One region of the Rhizobacter sp. P5_C2 genome, then DNA from elsewhere that is predicted to be linked to it. Evidence: riboswitches for the same ligand, from Rfam matches in the RefSeq annotation. Region 1 holds a riboswitch; each other region holds the start of a gene.
What was found. A riboswitch is a leader RNA that binds a small molecule or an ion and turns the genes downstream of it on or off. The one in region 1 is predicted to bind cobalamin.
Positions count from the first base shown of each region.

Region 2: it holds a riboswitch for cobalamin, as region 1 does, so the genes downstream of both, ACXJLU_RS16645 (TonB-dependent receptor) here and ACXJLU_RS28985 (TonB-dependent receptor) in region 1, are expected to answer to the same signal.
Region 3: it holds a riboswitch for cobalamin, as region 1 does, so the genes downstream of both, ACXJLU_RS16705 (cobyrinic acid a,c-diamide synthase CobB) here and ACXJLU_RS28985 (TonB-dependent receptor) in region 1, are expected to answer to the same signal.

Region 1 is NZ_JBFULV010000124.1:2,820-12,566, reverse strand. It holds gene cbiB (adenosylcobinamide-phosphate synthase CbiB) at 1-222, opposite strand, end outside; gene cobO (cob(I)yrinic acid a,c-diamide adenosyltransferase) at 222-791, opposite strand; gene ACXJLU_RS29005 (ABC transporter ATP-binding protein) at 796-1,557, opposite strand; gene ACXJLU_RS29000 (FecCD family ABC transporter permease) at 1,554-2,516, opposite strand; gene ACXJLU_RS28995 (ABC transporter substrate-binding protein) at 2,563-3,450, opposite strand; gene ACXJLU_RS28990 (bifunctional adenosylcobinamide kinase/adenosylcobinamide-phosphate guanylyltransferase) at 3,447-4,010, opposite strand; gene ACXJLU_RS28985 (TonB-dependent receptor) at 4,020-5,927, opposite strand; cobalamin riboswitch at 6,084-6,317, opposite strand; gene ACXJLU_RS28980 (cell division protein ZapB) at 6,380-6,610, shown strand; gene ACXJLU_RS28975 (cell division protein ZapA) at 6,607-6,927, shown strand; RNA gene ssrS (6S RNA) at 6,968-7,148, shown strand; gene ACXJLU_RS28965 (EVE domain-containing protein) at 7,174-7,647, shown strand; gene ACXJLU_RS28960 (sulfite exporter TauE/SafE family protein) at 7,647-8,474, shown strand; gene ACXJLU_RS28955 (sensor domain-containing diguanylate cyclase) at 8,471-9,505, opposite strand; gene ACXJLU_RS28950 (ANTAR domain-containing protein) at 9,672-9,747, opposite strand, start outside.
Region 2 is NZ_JBFULV010000040.1:32,736-42,482, forward strand. It holds gene gph (phosphoglycolate phosphatase) at 91-765, shown strand; gene ACXJLU_RS16625 (chalcone isomerase family protein) at 841-1,482, opposite strand; gene trpE (anthranilate synthase component I) at 1,895-3,379, shown strand; gene ACXJLU_RS16635 (CTP synthase C-terminal region-related (seleno)protein) at 3,379-4,074, shown strand; gene ACXJLU_RS16640 ((2Fe-2S) ferredoxin domain-containing protein) at 4,076-4,417, opposite strand; gene ACXJLU_RS16645 (TonB-dependent receptor) at 4,442-6,541, opposite strand; cobalamin riboswitch at 6,631-6,839, opposite strand; gene cobJ (precorrin-3B C(17)-methyltransferase) at 6,885-7,871, opposite strand; gene ACXJLU_RS16655 (CbtA family protein) at 7,868-8,668, opposite strand; gene ACXJLU_RS16660 (CbtB domain-containing protein) at 8,682-8,873, opposite strand; gene ACXJLU_RS16665 (cobalamin biosynthesis protein) at 8,903-9,298, opposite strand; gene ACXJLU_RS16670 (cobalamin biosynthesis central domain-containing protein) at 9,295-9,747, opposite strand, start outside.
Region 3 is NZ_JBFULV010000040.1:45,920-55,666, forward strand. It holds gene ACXJLU_RS16685 (cobalt-precorrin-5B (C(1))-methyltransferase) at 1-41, opposite strand, end outside; gene ACXJLU_RS16690 (precorrin-8X methylmutase) at 38-730, opposite strand; gene ACXJLU_RS16695 (sirohydrochlorin chelatase) at 705-1,583, opposite strand; gene cobM (precorrin-4 C(11)-methyltransferase) at 1,580-2,380, opposite strand; gene ACXJLU_RS16705 (cobyrinic acid a,c-diamide synthase CobB) at 2,377-3,681, opposite strand; cobalamin riboswitch at 3,766-4,003, opposite strand; gene ACXJLU_RS16710 (Fic family protein) at 4,140-5,210, shown strand; gene ACXJLU_RS16715 (anthranilate synthase component II) at 5,460-6,044, shown strand; gene ltaE (low-specificity L-threonine aldolase) at 6,041-7,054, shown strand; gene trpD (anthranilate phosphoribosyltransferase) at 7,074-8,108, shown strand; gene trpC (indole-3-glycerol phosphate synthase TrpC) at 8,105-8,893, shown strand; gene ACXJLU_RS16735 (uracil-DNA glycosylase) at 8,890-9,603, shown strand; gene ACXJLU_RS16740 (outer membrane beta-barrel protein) at 9,624-9,747, opposite strand, start outside.

The DNA of each region.
Region 1 (9,747 bases):
CAGCGCGCGCTGCAGCAGCCAGCCGACCACCGCGAGCACGGCCGCGCCGACGCACCACGCGAGCGCCCCGCCGATGAAGGCCTGCCACGGCGACCCGCGCCGCAGCACCCGGCCCACCGGTGCCAGCACCCACCCCAGCCACGCCACCGGATGCAGCGCATTGCGCGGCTCGCCGAAGCAGGCGTCCCACGTCCAGGCGAGCAGCAGCGCGGCGCCGAACATCAGTCCTCGATGCCGCGCTGCGCCGGCACGCCGGCCTTGTAGTGGTGCTTGACCAGCGTCATCTCGGTGACGGTGTCGGCCAGGTCGACCAGCTCGGCCGGCGCTCCGCGCCCGGTCAGCACGACGTGCACATGGGCCGGCCGCTCGCGCAGGCAGGCCAGCACCGCGTCGAGCGCCAGCCAGCCGTAGCGCAGCGGGTACATCACCTCGTCGAGCACGACCAGGAAATGCTCGCCGGCGCGGATCGTCGCCTCGGCGCGCGCCCAACCGTCCTTCGCGAGCTGCGCCGAATGCTCCAGGTCGCGGCTCTTCCAGCTGAAGCCGTCGCCCAGGCCCTCGATCGGCACGCCGAGCTGCTCGAACACCCGGTGCTCGCCGAAGCGGGCCGACGGCACCTTCATGAACTGGTAGATCTTCACCGCCTTGCCGCGGCCGTGCGCACGCAGCGCGAGGCCGAAGGCCGCGGTGCTCTTGCCCTTGCCGTCGCCGGTGTGGACGATGACGAGCCCGCGGCGCTCGCCGTCGGGCTTGTCGCTGCGCCGTTCGGTCGGCGGGGTTTCGATCTGCATGGGCTCAGTCCAGGTTCGGAATCGTCAGGAATCGCGTGCCGACGCGCTGCACGCGCACCGCGTGGTCGAACACCGATTCGAGTGCGGCATGCACGTGCGGGTCGTCGTGCGCGCCCTCGGCCTCGATGCGGCCCAGCTTCATCACGACCAGCCTGTCGGCCTGCAGCGCGAGCGACAGGTCGTGCAGCACGCTGACCACCGTCTGCGTGCGCGCGAGGCGCTGGAACAGGCGCACCAGCGCCACCTGGTGCGGCGGGTCGAGGTGGGTCGTCGGCTCGTCGAGCAGCAGCACCGCGGCCTGCACCGCCAAGGCACGCGCGATCAGCGCCCGCTGGCGCTCGCCGCCCGACAGCCCGTGCAGCGACCGGTGCTGCCACGCGCCGCATTCGGTCGCAGCCATCGCCGCATCGACGATCGCCTCGTCGTCCGGCCCCGGCGGCGTGAACAGTCCCAGGTGCGGCAATCGGCCCAGGTGCACCACGTCGCGCACCGTCAGCTCGCCACGCGCCTCGCCCTGCTGCGCGAGCCACGCGAGGCGCTGGGCGCGCTCGCGCGCCGGCCAGTCAGCGAGCGCTCGGCCCTGCAGCGTCACGCTGCCCGCAGCCGGCTGCAGCAACCCGGCCAGCACCCGCAGCAGCGTCGACTTGCCGACGCCGTTCGGCCCGACGATCACCGTCCAGCCCGGCTGCAGCGCGAGCGACACGTCGTTCAGCACCGGCGTGCCACCCAATGACACCCGCAGACCCTCGCAAGACAACGCGCTCATTCGATCCCCCGCCGGTGCAGCAGCCACAGCAGGTAGCCGCCGCCGAGCAACGCGGTCAGCACGCCGACCGGCAGCTCCTGCGGTGCGATCAGCAGGCGCGCCAGCACGTCGGCTGCGAGCAGCAGCGTGCCGCCCACCAGCGCGCTGACGACCAGCAGGTAACCCTGCGCCGACGGCGCGAAGCGCCGCACCAGGTGCGGCGCGACCAGCCCGACGAACGCGATCAGGCCCGACTGCGCCACCGCCAGCCCGGTCGCCAGCGCCAGCACGATCACCAGCACCAGGCGCAGCTTCGGCAGGTCGAGCCCCAGGCTCAGTGCGCTGTCGGTGCCCAGCGTCAGCGCATCGAGCGCACGCGCCAGCCGCCACGCGAGCGGCACGCACACCAGCGCGCCGGCCCCGAGCAGCAGCACGCTGTCCCAGCCGAGGAACGAGGTGCTGCCGAGCATGAACCACTGCTTGCCGCGCAGCGCATCCGGCGCGACCGTGGTGACGAGGTCGCTGGCCGCGCCGAGCACCACGCCGACCACGACGCCGGCCAGCAGCAGCCGCGTCGTGTGCTGCGCGCCGCGCGACAGCAGCAGCGTCAGCAGCACGCCGCCGAGCGCGCCGAGGAAGGCGCCCAGCACCAGCCCGGCGCGCGACAGCAGGTCGGCGGCCGACAGGCTGATGTAGTGCCCGGCCAGCGCCTGCGCGGCCAGCCCGAGCACCACCGCGAGCGTCGCGCCCGACGCAGCACCCAGCAGGTAGGGATCGGCCAGCGGGTTGCGGAACAGCCCCTGCGCGACCGCGCCGGCCAGCCCGAGCAAGGCGCCGACCAGCCACGCCCCCAGCGTGCGCGGCGCGCGGATCTGGCCGACGATCAGCGACGCATCCGGCCCCCACAGCGACGGCAGCGACCAGCCCTCGCTGCCGGACGCGAGCCCGGCGACGAGCAGCAGCAGCGTCGACACCAGCATCGCGACGACCAGGCGCCGTCGCAGGCGGAGCGCAAGTCCGTTCACGTCAGCGCGGCTCCGGAAGGCCTGCGACGCAGCCGGCGAGCTGCAGCGCCGCCTCGCCCATGCGCGGCCCCGGGCGGATCAGCACCTCGTACTTCGCCGGGTCGAAGCCGCAGCTGCGCCCGCCCTGCACCGCCCGCAGCGCGCGCCAGCCCGGGCGCGCCGGCATCTCGCTCACGTTGCGCTGCGCACCGATCAGGATGTCGGGCTGCGCCTTCAGCACGTACTCCGGGTTCAGCTTCGGGAACGGCCCGAGCTCAGGCGTGACGATGTTGCCGAGGCCGAGCCGCGTCAGCGTCTCGCCGATGAACGAGCTGCTGCCGGCCGCGTACGGCGACGCATCGACCTCGAAGTACACCCGTTGCCCGCGCACCCGCGCCGGCACGCGCGCCGCGGCCTCGGCCATCTCGCGCTGGATGCGCGCCCACACCGGCGCGGCGCGTTCCGGCGTGCCGAGCAGCTGCGCAATCGTGGCCAGGCTGCGCTGCACGTCGGCATGCGTCTTCGATTCGACGACGACGACGCGCACGCCGAGCTGTTCGAGCCGCTCGACGATGCGCGCCGAGGTGGCGGCCAGCACCACGTCGGGCTTCAGCGCGACGATGCGCTCGACCTGCGCATCGTCGATGCCACCCAGCTTCGGCAGCGCCAGCACCTCGGCCGGCGAATTGGAATAGCGGTCGGTGCCGACCAGCCGCGCGCAGCCGCCGAGCGCGCAGACGCTCTCGGTCAGCGACGGCAGCAGGCTGATCACGCGCTGCGGCGGCGCGGGCAGAGTCAGCACACGGCCGCGGTCGTCGGTCAGCGTGATGGGGGCGGCGGTCGCGCACAGGCTCGTCGCGGCGAGCAGCGTCGCGACCAGCAGCTGCCTCAGGATCCCATGCATCGTCATCGCGTCTCCGCCTTCACGGCCAGTTCCAACCCCGCCACCATCAGCGTCACGCGCGCGCAGTGCGCGGCGACCGCCTGGTGCAGGCGCCCCAGTTCATCGACGAAGTGTCGCGCCTCGCGCGTCATCGGCGACAGCCCGAGGCCGATCTCGTTCGACACCAGCACGACCGGGCCCGGCGCGGCATCGAGCGAGCGCAGCAGCGCCTGCGACGCGGCCTGCCAGCTCTCGGGGGCCGGGGCCACGCCCTGCATCGGCATCAGCCAGTTGGTGGTCCACAGCGTCAGGCAGTCGATCACCAGCAGGCGCTGCCGCCGGCTGTGCTCGGCAACGGCCAGCGCCAGGTCGGTCGGCACCTCGTGCGTGAGCATCCGCGGCACGCGCTCGGCGCGATCCCTGCGGTGCTGCGCGATGCGTTCGCGCATCTCGCCATCGCCGGGCAGCGCGGTGGCCAGCAAGGCCGCCTCGTGCCCCGGCACCGCGAGCCACGCGATCGCACGCGACTCGGCGCAGCGCGACTTGCCGCTGCGCTGGCCGCCGAGGATCAGTTCATGGCTCGCCATCGGCCGCGATCAGAACTGGATCCGCACCGAGCCGGTGAAGGCCCGGCCGTCTTCCGGGTAGATCGAACTGGTCTGGCCACCCACGCAGCGGAAGGCCAGCGTGTAGTACTGCTTGTCGGTCACGTTGGTCACGCCGAGCGCGAACTCCAGCATCTGCCATTGGTAGGCATAGCGCAGGTCCAGCGTCGTGTGGGCCGGCATCGTGCAGGCGTTCTGGAAGTCCGGCGTCTGCGACGACACGTAGTTCACGCCGGCATCGACCCGGTGGCCCGCCGCGAACGACCAGTCGCCGCGCAGGGCCAGCGTGGTCTTCGCGGTCAGCGGCACGTTCTTGCCGTCGTTGCGGCCGGCGGTGAAGCGCGCCTGGCGCTGCGCGGCCACCACCCGCACGTTGGCCGTGCTGCCCAGCGCCTGCGACAACTCCGCCTCGACGCCCTGGCGGCGCGTCGGCGCGAAGTTGATGTTGGCACCAAAGAACTGACCGTTCGGCTCGTTCGGGTCGTAGCCGATCTCGTCCGTCAGCTTGCTGCGGTAGGCGCGCACTTCGGCGCGCGTGCCACCGGCCTGCCAGCGCAGGCCGATCTCGGTGTCGCGCGAGGTCTGCGGGCGCAGCTCGCCGACGGTGAAGCTGTATTCGTCCGCGTTCGCCAGCCGGTAGCTGCTTCCGATCCGGCCGTACACCGAGGTCGAGGTCGACAGCGGCTGCAGCAGGCCCAGCTCCCAGGCGTGCATCGTGTCGTCGATACCGGTGGTCGTGTCGGTGCTGGTCTTCTCGATGTGCTCGCTGCGCCCGCCGACGCTGACCCGCGTGCCCGACGCGAAGCTGTAGTCGTCTTTCGCATAGAGCGCGCGCGAGGTCTGGTCGGCCGTCGAGTTGAAGACCGTCGCGCGCGTCCAGTCAGCATGGTCGATGCCGAAGCTCAGCGCATTGCGGCCGCCGGCCAGCGCCATCTCGTTGCGCGCACGCAGCGCGTAGTTCTTCGCGTTGATGTCGTAGCCGTAGGTCGAGACGCCGCTGCTGGTGCTCTCCAGGTGCTTGTCGCGCCAGCCGGCGTCCAGGCCGAGCTGCCAATCGCCCAGCACCGCCGAGCCGAACAGCCCCTGGTTGCGGTTGCGGATGCGCCCGCGGTCGTTCGGCGTGTTCGTCTGGCGCGGGTTGTCGGCGTACTGTGCGGCCGTCAGCGAACCCGGCAGGCCGCTGTCGAGCTGGTCCCAGCCGGTGCGCGCGCCGACCCGGAAGGCATCGGCGACCTGCCATTGCACGGTGGCCGAGGCGCCTTCGATCTCGGAACGGAAGTTGTCGCGGTGGTTGTCGGTCTCGCGGTGGTTGCCGGCCACGTCGAGCGAGAACTTGCCGGCCACCACGGTGCCGCTGGCGCGCGTGTCGAGCAGCGCGTGGCTGCCCATCGCGGCGTAGACCTGTGCGCCGCTCTTGCGCTGCAGGCCCGCGCCGGCCTTGGTGGTGATGACGATCACGCCGCCGGTCGCGCCTTCGCCGTACAGCACCGCGCCGCTGCCGCGGATCACCTCGATGCGCTCGATCGAATCGATCGGGATGCCGGCGAGCCGCGTGCCGCCGAGGTCGGCCTCGCTGATCTTGATGCCGTCGACGATCACCGCCTGGTTGTTGTCGGAGGTGGTGCCGAAGTTGCGCAGGTCGAGCGAGTAGTCGCCGCCGCCATAGAAATCAAGCCGGCCGGGCACGCCCAGCAGCTTCATGATGGCCTCGTTGACCGTCGTGACGCCGGCTTCGCGGATGTCGGCCGACGTGATCACGCTGACGCCGAACGGCAGCTTCGACGCGTCTTCCGGAAAGCGCGTCGCGGTGACGATCACCGGCGCGAACACGCTGCTGCCGTCGGCCGCGACGGCGGCGGCGGTGGCCGTCTGCGCCTGGGCGGAGGGGACGGTGAGCATGGAAGCGAAAACAGCGGCGCAAGCGCCGGCAAGCAGGCTCGGCGCGACAGGCGCGCGCAGCTGCGGAGTACGAGAATTCATCAGAGGAACTGCCATAGATCTAGCCGCGCGCGCCAGCTTCCCCGCTGGTGCGCACCCATGGCGCCACGCTTGCACGCGGCGCCGCCCTGTTGGCCGGTATCCGGGCTGGCGGAACCACCCGTGCGACCTTCCCAGAGCGGCGAGGCTCCAGTGGCAATGCGCAGGGGTTGAAGCCGATCGGCTTCGTCCGCTTACCGTTGCGGGGGCAGCGCAGGTGGGCCGTGCGACCAGGGCGGTCGAGCAACCTCTGCTTCCCGTTTAACTGTGCCGGCGTGAACACCGGCACGGGCACCAACGGGCGCGATTGTAGGTTGTAAGCCGGGCGGGTCGGCCCCTCTACAATCGGCGCTCCCATCCACCATTGGTGCGCCATGGCCAAGATCCACGAACTCGCAGAACGCCTCGAGCGCCTGCTGCTGCGGCACGATGAACTGAAGCGCACCAACGCCTTGCTGGAACAACAACTCGCGACCGTCACGCATGAGCGCGACAACCTGCGCTCGCGGCTGAACGCCGCGCGCGGCCGCATCGATGCGCTGCTCGAGCGCCTGCCGGCCGATCCGGCGGCCGTCGGTGCCGACACCGGAGCTCGCTCCAAATGAAGCAGATCGAAGTGACGATCATGGGGCAGAGCTACATCCTCGGCTGCCCGGAAGGCGGCGAGTCGTCGCTGCTCGAGGCGGTCGGCAACGTCGACCGCGAAATGAGCGCGATCCGCGACGGCGGCCGCGTCAAGGCGCGCGAGCGGATCGCGGTGCTGGCGGCCTTGAACCTGGCCTACGCACTGGCCGAACGGCCTGCCGCACCGAAGTCATCGCCCGCTCCGGTCGTGCTGTCGTCGAACCCCGAAGACATCGACATAGACGCTTTGATCCGCCGTGTCGACCAAGCCCTTGGCGCCGACGGGCAATTGCTCTGAACAGACACACTCGCGACCGATGACGCGCGTAGAATTCTTCGAGTCCGTTGCGTTCGCGTGAGTTTTATATTTCCTTGAACCGATGCTCTTACGAGCAAGGGCTTGGAACATCGCCCGGTTGGTGTGATCGTCTCGCGTCAGATGAACCCGAAGCCCGGCTGACCTCGCCCACCTGAACTGCCTGGGTTCAGGAATGCGGCTCACGGTGCGTGACGGACACCTTATTTCCCCAGCTTCAGCAGCACCATGACCGAACAGTTCTGGCTCATGAAGAGCGAGCCCGACGAGTGTTCGATCGATGACCTGGCCGCTGCGACCAAGCAGCGCGTGCCCTGGGTCGGCGTGCGCAACTACCAGGCCCGCAATTTCATGCGCGACCAGATGCGCATCGGCGACGGCGTGCTGTTCTACCACTCGTCCTGCCCCGAGCCCGGCGTTGCCGGGCTGGCGCGCGTGGCCGGCGAGCCCACCCTCGACGCGACGCAGTTCGATCCGAAGAGCAAGTACTTCGACGCGAAGGCCACGGCCGAGAAGCCGCGCTGGTGGCATGTCGACGTGGCGCTCGAGCGCAAGACGCGGCTGCTGTCGCTGCGCGAGATGCGCGAATCGCCGGCGCTCGCATCGATGGTGGTGCTGAAGCCCGGCAACCGGCTGTCGATCACGCCGGTGGCGCCGCAGGAGTGGGCCTCGGTGCTCGCCTTGCTGGATCGGAAGCCCTGATGGGCTTCGATCTCGGCTGGCAACTCATCCTCGAACTGCTGATCCTGGGTTCATTCACCGGCTTCCTGGCCGGGCTGCTGGGCGTCGGCGGCGGCGCGATGCTGGTGCCGTTCATGACGCTGCTGCTGACGCTGAAGGGCTTCCCCGAGGCCTACATCGTGAAGATGGCGGTCGCGACCTCGCTGACGACGATCTGCTTCACGTCGATCTCGTCGGTGCGCGCCCACCACCAGCGCGGCGGCGTGCGCTGGGACATCGTCAAGCTGCTCGCGCCCGGCATCGTGCTGGGCTCGCTGCTCGGCGCGCAGATCGCGAAGGCGCTGCCGGCCAACTGGCTGGCGCTGCTGTTCGCGCTGTTCATCGGCTTCTCGGCGACGCAGATGTTCCTCGACAAGAAGCCCAAGCCGACGCGCCAGTTGCCGCAGGGCGCCGGCATGTTCGGCGCGGGCGGTGTGATCGGCATGCTGTCGGCGCTGGTCGGCGCCGGCGGCGCGTTCGTGTCGGTGCCGTTCATGACCTGGTGCAACGTGCCGATCCGCACCGCGGTCGCGACCTCGGCGGCGCTGGGATTCCCGATCGCGCTGGCCGGCACCATCGGCTATGTCTATGCGGGCTGGTCGCTGCACGACATGCCACCGGGCACGCTGGGCTTCATCTACCTGCCGGCGCTGCTGGTGATCGCGGTCGCCAGCGTGATGACGGCACCGCTCGGGGCACGCACCGCGCACCGGATCGACACCGCAAAGCTGAAGCGGGTGTTCGCGCTGCTGCTGTACAGCCTCGCGAGCTACATGCTCTACAAGGGCATCAAGGGGCTGGCCGGCTAGTTCGTCTCGAAGCGGATGCTCGCGAGCGTCACGTGGTTGCCGCCGCGGCGCCGCGCCTCGGCCAGCGCCGCATCGGCAGCGTTCAGCAATTCTTCCTGCGTGTGCGCCGTGTGCGGGAAGCTCGCGACGCCCATCGACACCGTGAAACCGAGGTCGCGCCCGTTCAGCATCACGATCTGGGTCGCGCACTGGCGGCGCAGCCCCTCCATCCGTGCATGGGCGGTGGCCAGGCCGACGCCCGACAGCAGCACCGCGAACAGGTCTTCCTCGAGCCGGCACGACGCATCCATCGCCCGGGTGTTGCTGCGCAGCAGCCGGCCCAGCGCCTCGAGCACGCGCTGGCGTGCCTCGGGGCCCAGGGCCTTGACCTCGTCGGCCAGCGGATCCAGCGCCACCGACACCAGCGCGAACTCACGGTGCTCGCGCGACGACAGATCGACCTCGCGGCGCAGCTGGTCGTCGAAGTGCGCCCGCTGGTACAGCCCGGTCACCGTGTCGCGCAGGCCCTGGTCCTGCATCTCGCGGCGCAAGGCCTCGCTCGCCTGCTGCTGCTGCTCAAGCTGCTGCAGCGCGAGCTGCAGCTGGGTCTCGTGCTGGCGCTGCGTGGTCTGGTCGAGCCACAGGCAGCACAGGTAGCGCGGCGCGCCGCCATCTTGCGCCGCGAGCGCCTGGCGGGTCACGCTGAACTCGCGCCGCCCGCCCTTGCGCTCGATGCGGTGCTCGCTGACCTGCGGCAGCGTCTGCACCATCGCCGACTGGTCGGCTGTGCGCAGCGTGGCGGCCTGGGCCGGGTCGAGCCAGTCTTCGTCGGAGAGGCCGTCGGTGGTGCGGCCAACCAGCGTGTCCATGCGGCCGTTGGCATAGACGTAGCGGCCGGAGGCGATTTCCTTGATGGCCAGCGGGGCGTCGAGCCGGTCGGCCAGCGTGAACACCAGCGCCCCGAGCGCCTGGGGCGCGAGCCCGAGCGATGCGGTGAGCGCGCGCGCGTTGTCCACGCGGGCGGGCACGGCCAGGGGCTTGGTTTCAGTCATGCGATGGGTCGGGTGTGCTGCTTTGAAGCGGCTGGGCGTCCTCTTCACCCCCTTCAGCCGCTTCCCATGTCTCTTCTGTTCATCATAGCGGCAGCAGCTTGCGCCGCCCCCCTCACTCACGGGGTATCTGAGACTTTCAGCCCCTCATTTACAGACCTTCGGCCTGTCAGCCCATCAGCACCTGCATGCTGCGCTCGTATTGGCCGGTCAGCTGCTCGAACAACCCCAGCAGCGTCTCGCTG
Region 2 (9,747 bases), on a different contig from region 1:
GATCAGGGCTTGGCACGTCGGTGGTTTGAAACTCTATTGTTGAGAGAATGCGGCAGGGCTCGCTTCCTTTTTGAACTCTATTTCGCAGTTGTGAACTCTATTCGGTCGAACCACCCCGCCTGGCGCGCCGCGCTCATCGACCTCGACGGCACGATGGTCGACACTCTCGGCGACTTCGCCGTCGCATTGAACGCGATGCTCGGCGAGCTGGCGCTGCCGCCGATCGGCCGCGACTTCATCGCGGACACGGTCGGCAAGGGCTCGGAGCACCTGATCCGCTGCACGCTGGCCGAGGTGGGCGCGGACTACGAGCGCTACGACGACGCCTGGGCCAGCTACCAGCGGCACTACCGGCGCGTCAACGGCGAGCATGCCGAGGTGTTCCCCGGCGTGGTCGAAGGCCTGCTGCGCCTGCAGCGTGCCGGCGTGCCGCTGGCCTGCCTGACGAACAAGCCGACGGCGTTCGCGCAGGCCTTGCTCGAGAAGAAGCAGCTCGCCGGCTTTTTCCTCCACGTGTTCGGCGGCGATGCGTTCGCGCAGAAGAAGCCGCACCCGCTGCCGCTGCTCGAATCGTGCAAGGCGCTCGGCGTGCCGCCGTCACAGGTGCTGATGGTCGGCGATTCCGCCAACGATGCGCAGGCGGCGCGTGCCGCGGGCTGCCCGGTCATCCTCGTGACCTACGGCTACAACCACGGCGAACCGGTGCGTCAGGTCGATGCTGATGGCTTCATCGACCGACTGGATCAATTGTGGATCGAAGCCTAGGGCCGAGCGCCGGGCCGCCCCAAGCCGGCCCGCATCCCCTCGGGGGATCGGTCGACGTACCCGTCGACCGAGGGGTCAGTTATTACCGGCGCCGGCACCGTTGCCGGTGGCCGTCTTGCCGAGCAGCGCATCCTTCAGCCCCGAATCGGCGGGCGAATGGCCCAGCCAGATCTTCAGCAGCGACGAATAGAACTCGGGTTCCTTGATCGGCTCGTTGGCCGGCTTGCCGTTGACGACGATCACCGTGCCCTGGCCCGGGGTCCAGTCGACGTAGAACGAATCGCCGGCCACCAGCTTCTTCTTCGCCGAGAACACCTCGCTGAGCTTCAGCGTGCCGGCGATCGACTTCATGAAGTCGTCGCGCGTCGTGTTCTGCTCCATGCCGCGCGTGAACAGCTTGCCGAGTTCGTTCGCGTCGATGTCGCGCAGCATCGTGATGTGCATGCGGCGCGGGCCCGGCGTCGCGAGCACCGCCTCGGGCGTGGTCGCCTTCGCCGTCAGGTACAGGCCGGCGGTGTAGACCTTGAAGATCGCCTTGTAGCGGATGCCGGCGCCGTTCAGCACCAGCTTGGTGTTGGCCACCTGCACGGTGGGCTCGTAGCGCACGCCCGCCAGTTCGATGGCCTGGGGTTGGGCTGGGGTCTGGGTCTGGGCTTGCGTTGCAAGCGGTGCCGCGAGGGCAGCGGCCGTCACGGCCAGCAGGAAGGTTTGACGAATCACGGCAGTCTCCATCTCGTTGTCATGGGGCCCGGCGACCCCAGTATGGGCCGCTCCGGGCAACGCAGGAGTGTCTGACGGTGACAGGCGTCGGTCCATTCATGATTTCACGGACGACCGATCGCTTCCCTCGATGGAATGCCAAGCCTGCTACACTTTTTCGATGTTCATCGCACGCAAGCAAACCAAAGGGTCGAACGACCGGGGAGCCTGGCCCTGGCGGGCCTGATCCTCGCAGGCTGGTCATCCAGCACCTAGATTTGCTTGCCGCGGGCCGGGTTGTTTCCAACCCCTCCCCCCGGCTCCATCGGCCGCCGCGCTCGCCTTGCACCTCGCGCCGCGTGCCACCCGAAGAATGCAGTCACAGGCCCGCCCCTTGGGCGCCGCGCCGGGCCGTGGAGGGCCCTCGAACGTGATCACCGAACTTGAATTCAAGAGCCTCGCCGCGCAGGGCTTCAACCGCATCCCGCTGATCGCCGAAGCCTTCGCCGATCTCGAAACCCCGCTCTCGCTCTACCTGAAGCTCGCCTACGGCACCGGCAGCGGCAAGCACAGCTTCCTGCTCGAATCGGTGGTTGGCGGCGAACGCTTCGGCCGCTATTCGTTCATCGGCCTGCCGGCGCGCACGCAGTTGCGCGCCACCGGCTTCCGCACCGAAGTCGTCACCGATGGCCAGGTCGTCGAAACGCACGAGGGCAACCCGCTCGACTTCGTCGCCGAGTACCAGAAGCGCTTCAAGGTGGCGCTGCGCCCCGGGCTGCCGCGCTTCTGCGGTGGCCTCGCCGGCTACTTCGGCTACGACGCGGTGCGCTTCATCGAGCCCAAGCTCGCGAAGACCGAGCTGCCCGGCGGCATCGGCACGCCCGACATCCTGCTGCTGCAATGCGAGGAGCTGGCCGTCATCGACAACCTGTCGGGCCGGCTCTACCTGATCGTCTATGCCGACCCCGGCCAGCCGGAGGCCTTCTTCAAGGCCAAGCGGCGACTGGCCGAGCTGGGCGACAAGCTGAAGTACAGCGTCACCGCGCCGCCGGTGCGCCGCGGCACCTCGCACGCGGTGGAGCGCGAGTTCGCGAAAGAGGACTACCTCGCCGCGGTGCTGAAGGCCAAGGAGTACATCGCGGCCGGCGACATGATGCAGGTGCAGGTCGGGCAGCGGCTGAAGAAGCGCTACACCGAATCGCCGCTGAGCCTGTACCGCGCGCTGCGCTCGCTGAACCCGTCGCCGTACATGTACTTCTACGACATGGGCGACTTCCAGATCGTCGGCGCGTCGCCCGAGATCCTGGTGCGCCAGGAGACCACGCCCGAGGGCGAGAAGATCACGATCCGCCCGCTCGCCGGCACCCGCCCGCGCGGCGCGACGCCGGCGCAGGACAAGGCGCTCGAGGCCGAGCTGAGCACCGACCCGAAGGAGCGCGCCGAGCACGTGATGCTGATCGACCTGGCGCGCAACGACATCGGCCGCATCGCGAAGACCGGCACCGTGAAGGTGACCGAGGCCTTCACGGTCGAGCGTTACTCGCACGTGATGCACATCGTCAGCAATGTCGAGGGCCTGCTGAAGGACGGCATGACCAGCCTCGACGTGCTGCGCGCGACCTTCCCGGCCGGCACGCTGACCGGTGCGCCCAAGGTGCGCGCGATGGAAATCATCGACGAGCTCGAGCCGGTCAAGCGCGGCATCTACGGCGGCGCTTGCGGCTACCTGAGCTTCGCCGGCGACATGGACGTGGCGATCGCGATCCGCACCGGCATCGTCAAGGACAACACGCTGTACGTGCAGGCCGCGGCCGGCGTGGTGGCCGATTCGGTGCCCGAGCTCGAATGGAAGGAGACCGAGGCCAAGGCCCGCGCGCTGATCCGCGCGGCCGAGCTGGTCGAGGAAGGCTTCTGATGGGCGCGCGGCGCATCGGCCTGATCGGTGACCGCGACGACACCATCACCGCGCACCGCGCGATTCCCGCCGCGCTGCGGCTGGTGGCAGAGCAACTTGCGCAGCCGGTCGCGTTCGACTGGCTCGCGAGCGACGCACTGCCGGCCGACGAGGCGCTCGCCGCGTACGACGGCCTGTGGTGCGTGCCGGGCAGCCCGTACCGCGACATGGACGCGGTGTTGCAGGCGATCCGCATCGCGCGCGAGCGTGGCGTGCCCTTCCTCGGCACCTGCGGCGGCTTCCAGCATGCGGTGATCGAGTACGCGCGCAACGCGCTCGGCTGGGCCGATGCGGAGCATGCCGAGACCGCGCCGCAGGCGCCCCGCGCGGTGATCAGCGCGCTGGCCTGCTCGCTGGTCGAGGTGAGCCAAGACCTGCGGCTGCAACCCGGCTCGCGCATCGCGGCCGCGTATGGCACCGAGACCGCGCAAGAGGGCTACCGCTGCAACTACGGGCTGAACCCGGCGTTCGCCGCGCAGCTGACGCAGGGCCCGTTGCGCGCCACCGCGCACGACGAGCACGGCGAGGTCCGCGCGATCGAGCTGGACGGCCATCCGTTCTTCGTCGGCACGCTGTTCCAGCCGGAACGTGCCGCGCTGAAGGGCACGGTGCCGCCGATCGCCGCGGCCTTCGTGCGGGCTGCCGCGGCGCGCTGACTCAGCCGGTCGGGCCCTGGTGGAACACCAGGTCCTCGACGGGCTGCCCGCCCACCAAGTGCTGCTCGATGATGCGGTCCATGTTGGCCGGCGTCACGTTGTAGTACCAGGTGCCGTCGGGCTGCACGCACATCACCGGCCCGCCCTTGCAGGCGGCGAAGCAGCTGACGCGGCTGCGCTTCACGCGCAGCTCGCCCTCGTGCAGCCCGGCGGCCTTGAACTTGTCGCCCAGGCTGTCGAACAAGGCTTGCGATTCGCCCTGCTCCGTGCAGCGCGGGCCGGTGCAGATCAGCAGGTGGCGGCGGTACTCGCCGATCTTGGGCTTGATCACTTCGTCAGTCATGGGCTTGCGTTCCTTGGTGAGTCGTCAGAAGGTGGCGCGCATCGAAACGCGCAGCGTGCGCGGTTCCATCGGGTGCACGAGCCGGCCATCGATGCCCGCGCCACCGTTGCAGCTGGGGCCGTCGTTGCGCGAGCACGCCGCACCCCAGTACTCGATGTCATAGGCTTCGCGGTCGAACAGGTTCAGCACGTCGAGCGTGAACTGCAGCGACGGGCTGGCGCGCCAGCCGGCCTTCAGGTTCGCGGTCCACAGCGATGACGAGCGCTGCGTGCCGGTCTCTTCCAGCGCGTAGCTGCCGATGTGGCGCCAGCGCAGCCCGCCGAACCACGCGCCATGGTCGTCGGCCGCCAGCGCGAACGAGGCCGAGCGTGGGATCGCGTTCGGCACGTGGGTGCCGCTGCCGGGCTCTGCTTCTTGCTCGAAGCGCGCTCGCGACCAGGCCACGTCGGCATCCAGCAGCAGCCAGCGGTTGATCTGCCAGTCGTTCGACCACTCGATGCCGGCGCGCTTCGACGCGCCCTTGGGCTCGGTCACGCCGGCATCGCCGATGAACACCAGCTCGGACGCCAGCTTCACCTGCCACAGCGACAGGCTGGTGTTCCAGCCCGGCAACGGCACCGCGCGCAGGCCGATTTCGCTGCCGGTGGCGCGCACCAGCGCCGGCACCGGGTCGACGGCCGCCGTGACGCCGCGCACGTCGTTGCTGTGGAAGCCGCGGCCCCAGTTGGCGTACAGCTCGGTGCGCATCGTCTCGCCGAACGGGCCGAAGGCCAGCCCCAGCTTCGGGCTGACCTGATGGGCCTGTGCGCTGCCGCCGTTCTGGACGTTGCCATCGCCGCCGGTCGGCGTCACGTTCGCACGCACGGTGTCGACACGCAGGCCCAGGTCGCTGCGCAGCCACGGCTGCCATTGCGTGCGAGCTTCGGTGTAGAGGCCCAGCAGCGTCTCGCGCACACGGTCTTCGCGCACGGTACCGGTCCGTTGGCGGTTCACCGTGCCGTACAGGCCGAGCGTGCCGATGCGGTCGTGGCGCAGCTGCGCGCCCAGCGTCAGCTCGGTCTCGTGGCCGGCCGGGGCGATCGCCCAGTGGCGCGCCACCTGCCCGCCCCACACGGTGCGCTCGTCGGCCTGCTCGTGCTGGTCGCCCTGCTCGCCGCTGATGTAGCCGGACGGGTTCGAGAACAGGTTCAGGCCGTAGTCGATCACGTAGGCACTGGCCTGCGTGCGCGTGTTGCCGTCGCTGCCGGCCCAGTCGGCCGACAGGCTGTGGCGGTGCGTGCGCCCGCCGTCGCCCGGCACCAGTTCGCCGAAGCGGTCGATCTCGCCGGAGGCGATCGCGTGTTCGGGAACGTGCTCGGTGGCGGTCCACTCGGCGTGGTAGGCCATCGCGGTCAGCGCGTAGCCGTCGCGCGCCGTGCCTTCGGACAGGCGCAGCACGCCGTTGACCTTGCGCAGCCGCTCGGGCTGCTGCCACGGTCCGTCGTTGGTCGCGGCCTCGAAGGCGGCCAGCAGCGTCGGGCCGCTGTCTTTCTCTTGTCCGAGCGGGCGGCTGCCCGCGGCGAGCACGCGGCGGAAGTCGTGCGGGCCGACGCTCAGGTCGACCATCGGTGCCGGCAGCGCGCGCTGGTACTCGATGCGGGCCGAGCCGGTGGTTGCGAAATCGCCGTCCTCGGCGGCGTAGACGCCCTTGCGGTAGCGCATCGCGCCGATCAGCTCGGGGATCAGGAAGTTGAGGTCCATGTAGCCCTGGCCGTGCGCATGGCTGGCCATGTTGACCGGCATGCCGTTGACGTAGCTCGCGAAGTCGCTGCCGTGGTCGAGGTTGAAGCCGCGCAGGAAATACTGGTTGGCCTTGCCGTCGCCGCTGTGCTGCGTGACGGTCATGCCGGGCACCGTCTCCAGCACCTCGGCCGGGCGCAGCAGCGGCCGGTTCGCGAGCTGCTGGGCGCTGACCTTGCCTTCGGTGGCGGAGTCGGCGAGGCCGATCATGTCCTGGCCGCGGCCGATGATGGTCACGGGGGCCAGGGCGGCGGGGCTGTCCTCGGCCGTGGCCGGGGCAGGGGTGAAGAAGGTCATCGCCAGGGCCGTGGCGGCCAGGGCGGGGGGCAGCTTGCGCTGTTGCATCGTTGAAAGACTCGTCGCTGCATGGCATCCGCATTCCCGCAGATGCATGCGTGGTGTTCGCCGCGGCCCTCGGGCAGCGGCCCCTCACGCCAGGCCGGTATCCGGACTCGCGAGCCGAGACCCTTTCAGGCCCCGAACGCGTCGCCTTCCCGGGCCGGAGGGCCCAGTGGCTGGCGGTGCTGTATCGCTACAGAACCGCCGTGACGCGTCTGCGCTCGCACACCGTTGCGGGTGCAGTCGGGGCTTCGAACCCCGTTCCCGTTTGACCCGCGGCGCAGTGAACGCCGCAGGCACCTGGTCGTGTCTGCCGCGCGGGGGCCATCGGCTCGCCCCCGCGCGGGTCTCAGCCCTCCCCCTCGTCGGTCGTCGCGTTGGTGGTGTTGCTGGTGGTGATCTCGATCGGCTCGGCCAGCGTTGCCGCCAGGTAGTCGGCCGGCAGCCCGTGCAGCCGCGCGAGGTCGGCCATGGTGTGGCCCTCGGCGACCTGCGCCTGCAGTGTTTCGAGCCAGCCCAGCAGGCCGGTGCTCAGCGAGCGGCCGGCGCGTTCGCCGTCGCGCGTCTCGCCGCCTTGCTCGATGTCGTACTTGTTCGAGTAGCCGCGCGGCGTGACCATCAGCCCGTCGCGCACGAAGGTGTGGCTGTTGCCGATCAGCACCGTGCTGAGCATGCCGATCTCGCTCTCGGCCATCGTGGCCAGCGTGGTGAACTCGATGCGCTCGCGGCGCCGGTAGGCGCTCTTGACGACGGCCACCGGCGTGTCGGGCCGGCGGTGCCGCAGGAACAGCCGCTGCGCCTCGACGATCTGCCGCGTGCGGCGGCCGCTCTTCGGGTTGTAGAGCGCGACGACGAAGTCGGCCTGCGCGGCCGCATCGAGCCGGCGCGCGATCACCGGCCACGGCGTCAGCAGGTCGCTCAGCGAGATCGAGCAGAAGTCGTGCGTCAGCGGCGCGCCGACGCGGGCCGCGCAGGCGTTGATCGCCGACGCGCCGGGCACCACCTCGACCTGCACTTCGTCGGCCGGCGTCCAGCCGGCCTGGAACAGCACCTCGTAGGTCGGCCCGGCCATGCCGTAGACGCCGGCATCGCCCGACGAGATCAGCGCGACCTTCTTGCCGGCGCGGGCCGCCTCGAGCGCGCTGACGGCCCGGTCGAGCTCCTCGGTCATGCCCTTGCGCACGACCTCCTTGCCTTCGAGCAGGTCGGCGACCAGCTTGATGTAGGTGACATAGCCGACGACGACATCGGCCTCGGCGATGGCCTCGCGGGCGCGCTGGGTCATGTGCTCGACGGCGCCGGGGCCGATCCCGACCAGCGTGATCTTGCCGCTCATGCCAGGCTCCCGGTCGGCAGCGTTGCGTTGCCGGGCGATCGATCGAGCAGCGGCGCCAGCCAGCGCTTGAACACCGGCGCGGCAACCACGCCCATCGACAGCCAGAACAGCGACGCCGACACATGCGTTGCCAGCACGAAATCGCGGCCCAGCACCTGCAGGCGCTGGTGCGCCTCGCCGCTGAAGGCGCCGAGCGGGTCGCCGATCAACTGCGGCGCGCCGATCACGAACGGCAACGCAAGCCACGCCGCGGCAGCCACCCAGCGCCACGGCTTGCTGCCGAACGCGACCAGTGCGCAGGCCGACAGCGCGCTGCCGGCCGCGAGCAGCCACCACAGCTGCCGCAGGTGCAGGTCGGCGGCCTCCATGCCCGGCACTTCGGCCGGCAAGCCGAGCGAGGGCCACAGGTGCAGGCTCAGCCAGCCGGTCGCGGCGACTGCCGCGGCGATCGGCCAGGCGCCTGCCGACAGCCCCCGCTTCCAGGTCCACGCCCCCATCGCCGCGAACACCAGCAGCGCGAGCGCGAACGCATTCAGCAGGTTGGCAACCCAGGTCCAGAAGCCGCGCTCGACGCCGTCGGCTGGCGTCCAGTCCAGGTCGTGGTGGTGCGCATGGGCGGCTTCTTCCGGCGTGTGGGCATGGGCGTCGAGGGCGGCCTGCACGGGTGCCTTCTGCACCTCGAACTCCTCGGCCGCGAGGATGATCGGCACCGCCTGCCAGCGTTGCACGATCCACTGCAGGCTGCCCACCGCCAAGGCGACGAGCAGTGCACACCACACCAGGCGTCGGAACAGCATCATCGGCTCCCGCTCAGTGGCACGGACGGCCGGTGGCGTGGCGCACGTCGTGCGCCGCGTTGTGCGCGAGCGGGCTCTCGGCGAACGCGACGCCGTACAGCATCACGACACCGAGCAGCGCGCCGGCGGCGAGCTGGCGCAGCACGCCGCGCGAGGCGGTGGCGGGGAGGTCGATGGTGGGTTGAAGAGCTTGTTGCGAGTTCATGGGATTTCCTTTCAGAAGAGGGGGGAGAGTTATCTGCAGCGCGCGATGGAGACGGTGGCGTGGCGACCGTCGTCACCGCGCAGGATGTGTTTCTCAACCAGCAATGAGCTTGCTGGCGCTGCGCCGGCCGCAAGCAGCGCGGCCGCCTCGCTGACCGACGGCGTGCCGGTGTAGCGCCGCACCGTCTCCGACGGGTTCGGCACCTGCACCTCGGCCAGCTCGGCGGCATCGTAGAAGTGCAGCGACCAGCCGCGCTGTCCGGCCAGTTCCAGCAACCCGCGCTCGTCGGACTTCAGCGTGATGCTGGCCACCGCGGCCACGTCGGCGAGCGCGACGCCTGCCAGCGCCAGCGCCTCGCCGACCGCGCGCGACAGCGTCTCGACCGGCGTGCCGCGGTCGCAGCCGAGCCCGAGCGCGACCCTCATGGCGCAGCCTCGTCGAGCGGCGGGCGGTAGACGACCAGGCGCTCGTTCAACTGCTGCCACAGCGTGTCGTCGATCGCGCGCCGCGTGACCCACAGCACCGCCTTGAAGCGCGCCAGGTCCACGTCTTCGAAGCGCTCGAAGCGATGGATGCTGGCCGGCAGCGGCGTCGGCCGGGTCCACCAGTTCGGGCTGCCCGCTTCCTGCACGAAGGCGATCGGTTCGCCGTTGACGACGTGGGCCGAGACGCGGGTGATGTTGAGCTTCGGCGCCTCGACCTTCCAGCCGAGTTCGCGGCCGAGGATGTCGACGGGAATCGTCTTGCCGACGTCGGAGGCGGTGGTCAGCACCGGTGTCGCGCCGAGCAGCGCGGCGACCTGTTCGGCACAGGCGTTCGCGCCGCCCACGTGGCCCGACAGCACCGGGATCACGAACTGGCCGGCGTCGTCGAC
Region 3 (9,747 bases), on a different contig from region 1:
AAACCGGTGCGGGTGCCGCGCTTGACGGTCTTCTCCATCATGGCGGGGTGGCCCCCGGCGCGTGCTCCGGCGTCGCCTCGGCGAGGCTGAGCAGCGCGTGGATCGCGGCGACGACCAGCGTCGAGCCGCCCTTGCGGCCGCGGATCACGATCCACGGCACGTCATCGACCTGCGACATCAGCTCCTTCGACTCGGCAGCCGACACGAAGCCGACCGGCATGCCGACCACCAGCGCCGGGCGCGCGCCTTCGTCACGGATCAGCCGCACCAGCTCGATCAGCGCAGTCGGCGCGTTGCCGATGCCGATGACCGCGTCATCGAGCAGCCCGAGCCGGTGCGCCTTGCGCATCGCCTGCACCGCGCGCGTCGTGTCGTCGGCCTTGGCCTGCGCGATCACGTCGGCATCGGCGATGAACTGGTGCGTGCGCATGCCGAAATGCGCCAGCCGCGGCGCCGACAGGCCGACGCAGATCATCTCGACATCGGCGACCACGCGCGAACGGCCCGACAGGATCGCGTGGATGCCGGCCGTCACCGCGCGCGGATGGAAGGCGGTGAGCCCGTTGAAGTCGAAGTCGGCATTCGCATGGATCATGCGGCGCACGATCGGCCACTGGTGCGGCGCGTAGTCGTGCGGGCCGACCTCGCGGTCGATCACCGCGAAGCTGTCGTGCTCGATCGCCCGGCCGGCGCGCGTGAGCTGTTCAGTGACCGTGTTCTGCGTGGTCATGGGCGTGCTCGTGGGGATGGGCGTGGTCGTGTGCGTGATCGTGGTCGTGGTGATGGGCCTCCCACTGCGCGGCTTCGTCGCTCACGGGCACCGCCGCCAGCGCGCCGTGCATCAGCGCGTCGACGCGCCCGGCCAGCAGCTGCGCGATCTCGGGCTCGAAGCCGAAATGCGTGCCGCTCGCGAAGCGCACCTGCGGGTACTGGCCGCGCAGGTGCTCGACCTGCCGGCCGATGCGCTGGATCAGCGTGCCGGTGAAGAGGTAGTAGGGCAGCACGATCACCTGCCGCATGCCCAGCTGCACTTGGCGCTGCACCACGCGCTCGAGCCGTGGCCAGGCGATGCCGGTGAAGGCCAGGTCGACCAGCTCGTGGTCGCCTTCCTCGAACAGCCAGCGCGCCATCCGCGCCATCTCGCCGTTGGCCTCGCGGTTCGACGAGCCGCGGCCGAGCAGCACGACGCCGGTGCCGGTCGGGTCGGGCATGTCGAGCGCATGCATGCACTGCTTGAGCTGGCGGCGCAGCACCTCCAGCACCGGCTCGCACACGCCGAGGTGCGGCGCGTAGTCGAAGCGCACGCCGGCATGGCGCAGCCGGGCCCGCGCGATGTGCGACGGGATCTCGACGTTGACGTGGCCGGCCGCGTTCAGGATCAGCGGCACGACGATCACGCGCTCGGAGCCGGCCGCGGCGAGGTCCAGCCCGTCCTCGACCTCGACCTCGGCGAACTCGATGAAGCACAGCTCGGTGCGCCAGTGCGGATGGCGCGCGCGCCAGAGCGCGGCGAATTGCTCGATCTCATCGTTGCCGCTCTTCTCGCGCGAGCCGTGGCCGACCAGCAGGATGGTGTCTTTCATGGGGCGGTCGCTTTCCGGAAGCGGTGGGTGAATGCAGCGTCGTAGAGCTTCGATTTGGCGAGTTCGGCCCAGCCGCGCGCGCCCAGCGCCGGGCTCGCGATCACCATCGCCTGGCTGACGATGCCGGCCTCGCGGCACTGCTGCTTGATGGTGGCCAGCGTGCCGCGCACGATGCGTTCCTCGCCGGGCCAGCTCGCCTTGTGCACGACCAGCATCGGCGCGTCGTCGGCCCAGCCGGCCTCGCGCAGCCCGGCCTCGATCTTGTGCAGCAGCGTGATCGACAGGAAGATGCACAGCGTGCAGCGGTGCGCCGCCAGCTCGGCCAGCGATTCGCCCGCCGGCATCGGCGTGCGGCCTTCGACGCGCGTGAAGATCACCGTCTGCGTGACCTCGGGCAGCGTGAAGCTCTCGACCGCCGCGGCCGCCGAGGCCATCGCCGACGACACGCCGGGCACCACCGCGATCGGGATGCCGGCTGCGTCGAGCGGCTGCACCAGCTCGATCAGCGTGCCGTACAGCGCCGGGTCGCCGGTCTGCAGCCGCACGACGGTGTCGCAGCGCGCGGCCTGCGCGATCAGCCACGCGACCATCTGCTCGAGCGTCATGTCCTTGCTGTCGGCGATCACGCAGCCGGGCGGGGCCCAGCGCGTGGTTGCCTCGTTGACCAGCGAGCCGGCGAACAGGATCGCGCCGGCACGCTCGACCAGCGCGCGGCCCTTGACGGTGATCAGCTCGGGGTCGCCGGGGCCGGCGCCGACGAACCACACGCGGCCCGACATCGCGTTCACGGCGCTCATCGCGTGAACAGGCGCGCGACGGCCTGCGGGTTGGACGGGAAATAGGCGTGGAAGTACGAGGCCGTCAGCCGGCCGCTGCGGTACACCGCCTCGCCGCGCCGGCCGGCGCGCATCGGCTGCGTGGTGCACAGCGGGGTCATTGGCGATTCCAGCCGTGAGTAGTGGAAGCTGTGGCCGCGCAACGTGCCTTCGGGCAGCGCGGCCTCGTGCAGGCCGATGCTGGCCAGGCGCGTCTGCATCGCCGCGTGGCCCGGCAGCAGCCCGGCCATCGCGGCGCGCCGGCCTTGCACGTCGGTCAGCGCCTGCAGCAGCAGCAGCAGCCCGCCGCATTCGGCCAGCATCGGCGTGCCGGCTGCATGGTGGTCGCGCAGCGCCTGGTGCATGAAGCGATTGGCGGCCAGTGTGTCCAGGTGCAGCTCGGGGTAGCCGCCGGGCAGCCAGATCGCGTCGCACGGGGGCGGCGCGGTGTCGTGCAGCGGCGAGAAGAACGCGAGGCTCGCGCCCATCGCCTGCAGCAGCGCGAGGTTGGCGGTGTAGAGGAACGAGAACGCGGTGTCGCGCGCGACCGCGATGCGCACGCCGCGCAGCAGCGGCTCGACGGGCGGCGCGTGGCCGGGCTCGAAGCCGACCGCGGGCGGCAGCTCGCCGGCATCGGGGCCGAGCGCATCGGCGGCGCGGTCGAGGCGGGCGTCGAGGTCGTCGAGTTCGGCGGCCTGCACCAGGCCGAGGTGGCGTTCGGGCAGCGCGATCTGCTCGTCGCGCGGCAGCGCACCCCACCAGCGCATCGACGCGGGCAGGCTCTCGCGCAGCAGCCCGGCGTGGCTGTCGCCGGCAACGCGGTTGGCCAGCACGCCGGCCATCGCGAGACCGTCGCGGTAGCTCGCGAGGCCGAGCGCGATGGCGCCGAAGGTCTGCGCCATCGCGCTGCCGTCGATCACCGCGAGCACCGGCAGGCCGAAGCGCAGCGCGAGGTCGGCGGTCGACGGCGTGCCGTCGTGCAGCCCCATGACGCCTTCGACGAGGACCAGGTCGGCATGCTGCGCGGCCTCGTGCAGCAGCGCGCGGCAGTGTGCGTCGCCGCCCATCCACAGGTCGAGCTGCTGCACCGGCGAGCCGCTGGCGCGGGCGAGGATCATCGGGTCGAGGAAATCGGGGCCGGCCTTGAAGACCCGCACGCGGCGGCCGCGGCGGGCGTGCAGGCGCGCGAGCGCGGCGGTGACGCTGGTCTTGCCCTGGCCGGAGGCGGGGGCGGACACCAGCAGGGCAGGGCAGCGCACGGGGCGCAGCTCGGGGACTTCCATCGAATGGACAACTCGCAACAGACCGGCCGTCGCCCTGCTTCCCCGCAGGGTCTCGTGAACAGGCATGCGCTGCGTTGCCGCGGGCGCGCACCCACTGGGTTGGCCGGTCTCCGGGCTGGCGGACATCTCCCGTGCACCCTTCCCATCGGCGCGGGGCCGACAGTGGGTGATTCGCACGGGAGCGCTCTCCGGGGAGGGCGTCCGCTTACCGTTGCGGGGGCAGCTCAGGTTGGATTCGCCCCGGCAGGGCTCATCTTCCTGATTCCCGTTTCACTGCCGCGACCGGACGGCCGCGGCGAGCACCAACGTGGGCGGCATGATAGCCCGCCGAGCCCGCCGAGCGCGGCGAGCAGCTGCCGGGCACGAGTGCCTGGGACATGTCAAAGAAATCGGAATTTCTATGCGCATGGCGGCTCACATGCATAGAAAATCGCTTTTCCTATACATGTCGCCTGTCCATGGTCATCGCCCCACTCCCACAGCTCAATCCCGCGCGCTTCGATGCACCAGCCATCCTCAAGCGGTTGGCGAGCAGCAGTCGGGCACTTGCCGAGTTGAAGGGGATTGCCGCCTCCATCCCGAACCAGGGAATCCTGATCAACACCTTGGGTCTCCAGGAAGCGAAGGACAGTTCCGAGATCGAAAACATCGTCACCACGCATGACGAACTCTTCAAGGACGATGTGCTGCCAGAGGCCTTTGCGAACCCGGCGGCCAAGGAAGTATTGCGTTACCGGCAGGCGCTGCGCGTCGGATTCGACCTGGTGCGTGACAGCGGGTTGCTGACCGCCAACCACATCATCGAGATCCAGGCCGAGCTGGAGCGCAACAACGCCGGCTTCAGGAAACTGCCTGGCACGGCCCTCAAGGATTCGAGCGGGCAGACGGTCTACATGCCGCCGCAGACGCCGTCCGAGATCGTCGAGTTGATGCGTGGCCTGGAGCACTTCGTCAATGAGCCCGAGCTATTCCCGGTCGACCCGTTGATCAAGATGGCGTTGATTCATCACCAGTTCGAGAGCATCCATCCGTTCTACGACGGGAATGGGCGCACGGGACGCCTCATCAACGTCCTGTACTTGGTGAAAGAAGGCTTGCTCGACATACCGGTTCTTTACCTGAGCAGCCACATCGTTCGCACCAAGGCCGACTACTACCGTCTTCTGCAAGCGGTGCGCGACCAGGATCGATGGGAGGACTGGGTGCTCTACATGCTGGAGGCGGTGGAAGCAACCGCCGGTCGGACCATCGCGACGATTCATTCCATCAAGGCGGCGCTGTTCGACTACAAGCATCGGATTCGCAGCGGCTACAAGTTCTACAGCCAGGACTTGATCAACAACCTGTTCACTCACCCGTACACCAAGATCGAGTTCCTGCAAAACGACCTGGGCGTCTCGCGTGTGACTGCGACCAAGTACCTGGAGGCGTTGACGCAGGGCGGTTTCGTGCGCAAACAAAAGGTCGGTCGCGGAAACTACTACGTGAACCTGGCGCTGAACGCCGTCTTGCAGCCGCCCCAGCCGTAGCCCCGGAATATCCCGGAGGGCTTTTCTCGGATGCCGGCCCGAGGCCATAATGCGGCCCCATGGTCTCCACGCGTTCATTCACAGCGACGCTCCGCGGTTGGCGTTGGCGCAAGCCAACGACCTGAAGCCACCTCATGGCGCCCGCGCGGGCGCTCCAGTCTTCCGCCGCGCCCCTGCCCCCGACCCTGCGATCCACCCGCCGTCGGCCGGCACCCGCCCCGAACCCACTGATTCCAGAGGCCTGAGCACATGCTGCTGATGATCGACAACTACGACTCCTTCACCTTCAACCTGGTGCAGTACTTCGCCGAGCTCGGCGAGGACGTGCGGGTGTTCCGCAACGACGAGATCACGCTCGACGGGATCCGCGAACTGAAGCCCGACCGGCTGGTGCTGTCACCCGGGCCGTGCTCGCCGGCCGAGGCCGGCATCTGCGTCGACGCGATCCGCGAGTTCACCGGCCGGCTGCCGATCCTCGGCGTGTGCCTGGGGCACCAGGCGATCGGCGCGGCGCTGGGCGGCAAGATCATCCGCGCGAAGACGCAGATGCACGGCAAGACCGACGTCATCACCACCGACAAGCGCGGCGTCTACACCGAGCTGCCGCAGCAGTTCACCGTGATCCGCTACCACTCGCTGGTGATCGAGCGCGACACGCTGCCCGCCGAGCTGGAGATCACGTCGACCTCGCAGGACGACGAGATCATGGGCGTGCGCCACACCGCACTGGCTGGCACGAAGACGCCGCTCGAAGGCGTGCAGTTCCACCCCGAATCCATCCTCACCGAACACGGGCACGCGATGCTGAAGAACTTCCTGGAGTTGCGCGCATGAACGGTGTCGTCGATCTGCGCAGCGACACCATCACGCGGCCGACGCCCGCGATGCGCGAGGCGATGGCCCGCGCCGAGGTCGGCGACGATGTCTTCGGCGACGACCCGACCGTCAATGCGCTGCAGGAGCGCATCGCCGCGCTGCTCGGCAAGGAGGCCGCGCTGTTCGTGCCGACCGGCACGCAGAGCAACCTGGTCGGCATGATGACCCACTGCGGCCGCGGCGACGAATACATCGTCGGCCAGATGGCCCACACCTACCGCTGGGAAGGCGGCGGTGCCGCGGTGCTGGGCAGCGTGCAGCCGCAGCCGCTCGAGCACCAGCCCGACGGCACGCTGGCGCTCGCCGACATCGAGGCCGCCATCAAGCCCGACGACTCGCACTTCGCGCGCTCGCGCCTGCTGTGCCTCGAGAACACGCTCGGCGGCAAGGTGCTGCCGCAGGCCTACCTGGCCGATGCGACCGGCCTTGCGCGCAGGCGCGGCCTCGCGACCCACCTCGACGGCGCGCGGCTCTTCAACGCCGCGGTGAAGCAGGGCATCGCCGCGCGCGAGATCGCAGCGCATTTCGACAGCGTGTCGGTCTGCTTCTCGAAGGGCCTCGGCGCGCCGGTCGGCTCGGCGCTGGTCGGCTCGAAGGCCTTCATCCACGGCGCGCACCGCTGGCGCAAGATGCTCGGCGGCGGCATGCGCCAGTCGGGCGTGCTGGCGGCCGCGGTGCTGCATGCGCTCGACCACCACGTCGAGCGCCTCGCCGACGACCATGCGCTCGCGCAGCGGCTGGCCGCCGGCCTGGGTGACGTGCCGGGCGTGACGGTCGAGCCGCCGCAGACCAACATCGTGTTCGTCGACGTGCAAGGCCCGAAGGCGGCCGGCCTGATCGACCACCTGAAGGCGCGCGGCGTGCTGGCCACCGGCCTGTACCGGCTGCGCTTCGTCACCCACCTCGACGTCGATGCCGCCGGCGTCGACCGCGCGATCGCCGCGGTGCGCGAGCACATGTCCTCCTGACGCCTTGACGAGCCGAACCATGTCCATCAGCAACACCGAAGCCCTGGCCCGCGTCATCGACCACCGCGAGATCTTCCACGACGAGATGCTGACGCTGATGCGCCGCATCATGAGCGGCGAGATGTCGCCGGTGATGATCGCCGCGCTGTCGATGGGGCTGCGCGTCAAGAAGGAAACCATCGGCGAGATCGCCGCCGCCGCCCAGGTGATGCGCGAGTTCGCGACGCCGGTGGTGGTGGCCGACACGACGCACCTGGTCGACCTGTGCGGCACCGGCGGCGACGCGGCGCACACCTTCAACATCTCGACCGCGGCGATGTTCGTCGCGGCCGCGGCCGGCGCGCGCATCGCCAAGCACGGCGGGCGCAGCGTGTCGTCGAGCTCGGGCAGCGCCGACGTGCTGGAGGCCTTCGGCGCCAACGTCAACCTGAATGCCGCGCAGGTCGCGCAGTGCCTGCAGGAATGCGGCATCGGCTTCATGTTCGCGCCCAACCACCATGCGTCGATGAAGCATGCGGGCCCGGTGCGCAAGGAACTCGGCGTGCGCACGATCTTCAACATCCTCGGCCCGCTGACCAACCCGGCCGGGGCCCCGAACCAGTTGATGGGCGTGTTCCACCCCGACCTGGTCGGCATCCAGGTGCGCGTGCTGCAGCGCCTGGGCTCGGAGCACGTGATGGTGGTGTACGGCATGAACGGCATGGACGAGATCTCGCTGTCGGGCGAGACGCTGGTCGGCGAGCTGAAGAACGGCGAGGTGCGCGAGTACATGGTGCACCCGAGCGACTTCGGCATGCCGGTCTACGACACCCGCGTGCTGAAGGTGGCCGACAAGGCCGAGTCGGTGCAGTGCATCCAGCGCGCGTTCGCGAACGAAGACGGGCCGGTGCGCGACATCGTGCTGTTGAACGCCGGCGCGGCGCTGTACTGCGCGAACGTCGCGTCGTCGGTGACCGAGGGCGTGCGGATGGCGCGCGAGGCGGTGGCCTCGGGCAAGGCGCTGGCCAAGCTGAGCCAGTTCGTCGCAGTCACCAACCAGTTCAAGACGGCATGAGCGATATCCTGAACAAGATCGTCGCGGTCAAGCATGACGAGATCGCGGCAGCACGCAAGCTGCGCGAAGAGGCCTCGGTGCGGCGCGAGGCCGAATCGCTCGGCGGGCTGCGTGACTTCACGAAGGCGCTGCGCGGCAAGATCGCCGCCGGCTCGGCCGCGGTGATCGCCGAGGTCAAGAAGGCGAGCCCGAGCAAGGGCGTGCTGCGCGAGCACTTCGTGCCGGCCGAGATCGCCGCGAGCTACGAGCAGCACGGCGCAGCCTGCCTCAGCGTGCTGACCGACCGGCAGTTCTTCCAGGGATCGGTCGACTACCTGAAGGCCGCCCGCGCCGCCTGTGCGCTGCCGGTGCTGCGCAAGGACTTCATGGTCGACAGCTACCAAGTGTACGAGGCGCGTGTGATGGGCGCCGACTGCATCCTGCTGATCGCCGCCTGCCTCGACGATGCGCAGATGGCCGACCTCGAAGCCCAGGCGCAGGCGCTCGGCATGGCGGTGCTGGTCGAGGTGCATGACGGCGCCGAACTCGATCGCGCGCTGCGGCTGAAGACGCCGCTGGTCGGCATCAACAACCGCAACCTGCGGACCTTCGAGGTCACGCTCGACACCTCGATCGGCCTGCTGAAGCACGTGCCCGGCGACCGGCTGCTGGTGACCGAGAGCGGCATCCTCGCGCGCGCCGACGTGCAGCGCATGCGCGACGCGAACGTGCATGCCTTCCTCGTCGGCGAGGCCTTCATGCGGGCGCCGGATCCCGGCGTGGCCCTGGGCGAGCTGTTCCAGTGAGTTCGCTGTCGCTGAGCACGCCGCTGGCGCAGCTGCTCGATGCCGCGCCGGCCGGCTGGCGCGAGGTGCTGCAGCCGTGGCGCGAATCGGCCGCCGGCAAGGGATTGGTCGAGTTCGTCGATCGGCGCGTGGCCGACGGGGCGGTGGTCTACCCGCCCGAGCCGCTGCGTGCGCTGGAGCTGACGGCGCTGTCCGACGTGCGGGTGCTGATCCTCGGGCAGGACCCGTACCACGGCCCGGGCCAGGCGCACGGGCTGGCGTTCTCGGTACCGGCCGGCGTGGCGTTGCCGCCCAGCCTGCGCAACATCGTCAAGGAACTGGTGCGCGACCTCGGCGAAGCGCCGGCGACCGGCGACCTGTCCGGCTGGGCCGCGCAAGGCGTGCTGCTGCTGAACACGACGCTGACCGTCGAGCAGGCCGCGCCCGCCAGCCACGCTCGCCATGGCTGGGAGCCGTTGACCGAGCGCATCGTCGCGGCGGTCGCGAGCCGGCGCCGGCCCTGCGTCTACATGCTGTGGGGCGCGCATGCGCAGCAGTTCGCCGCGTTGATCCGCGACACCGGCGGGCCCGATGCGCTGCTGCTGGCGTCGAACCATCCGTCGCCGCTGTCGGCGCGCCGCCCGCCGGTGCCCTTCATCGGCAACGGGCACTTCGGTGCCGCGCAACGGCACCTGCAGGCGCACGGCGGCCCGATCGACTGGAGCCGCTGAGGGGCCCCAGCCGGCCGGGGTCAGTTGAAGTAGTAGCTGACGTAGAAGCCGACGTGGCTGCCGTCGTACTCCGGCGCGGTCGAGTAGCCCTTCAGCGTGAACTTCTCGTGCACCGCGCGCAGCTTCAGCGCGATCGCCCGGGTC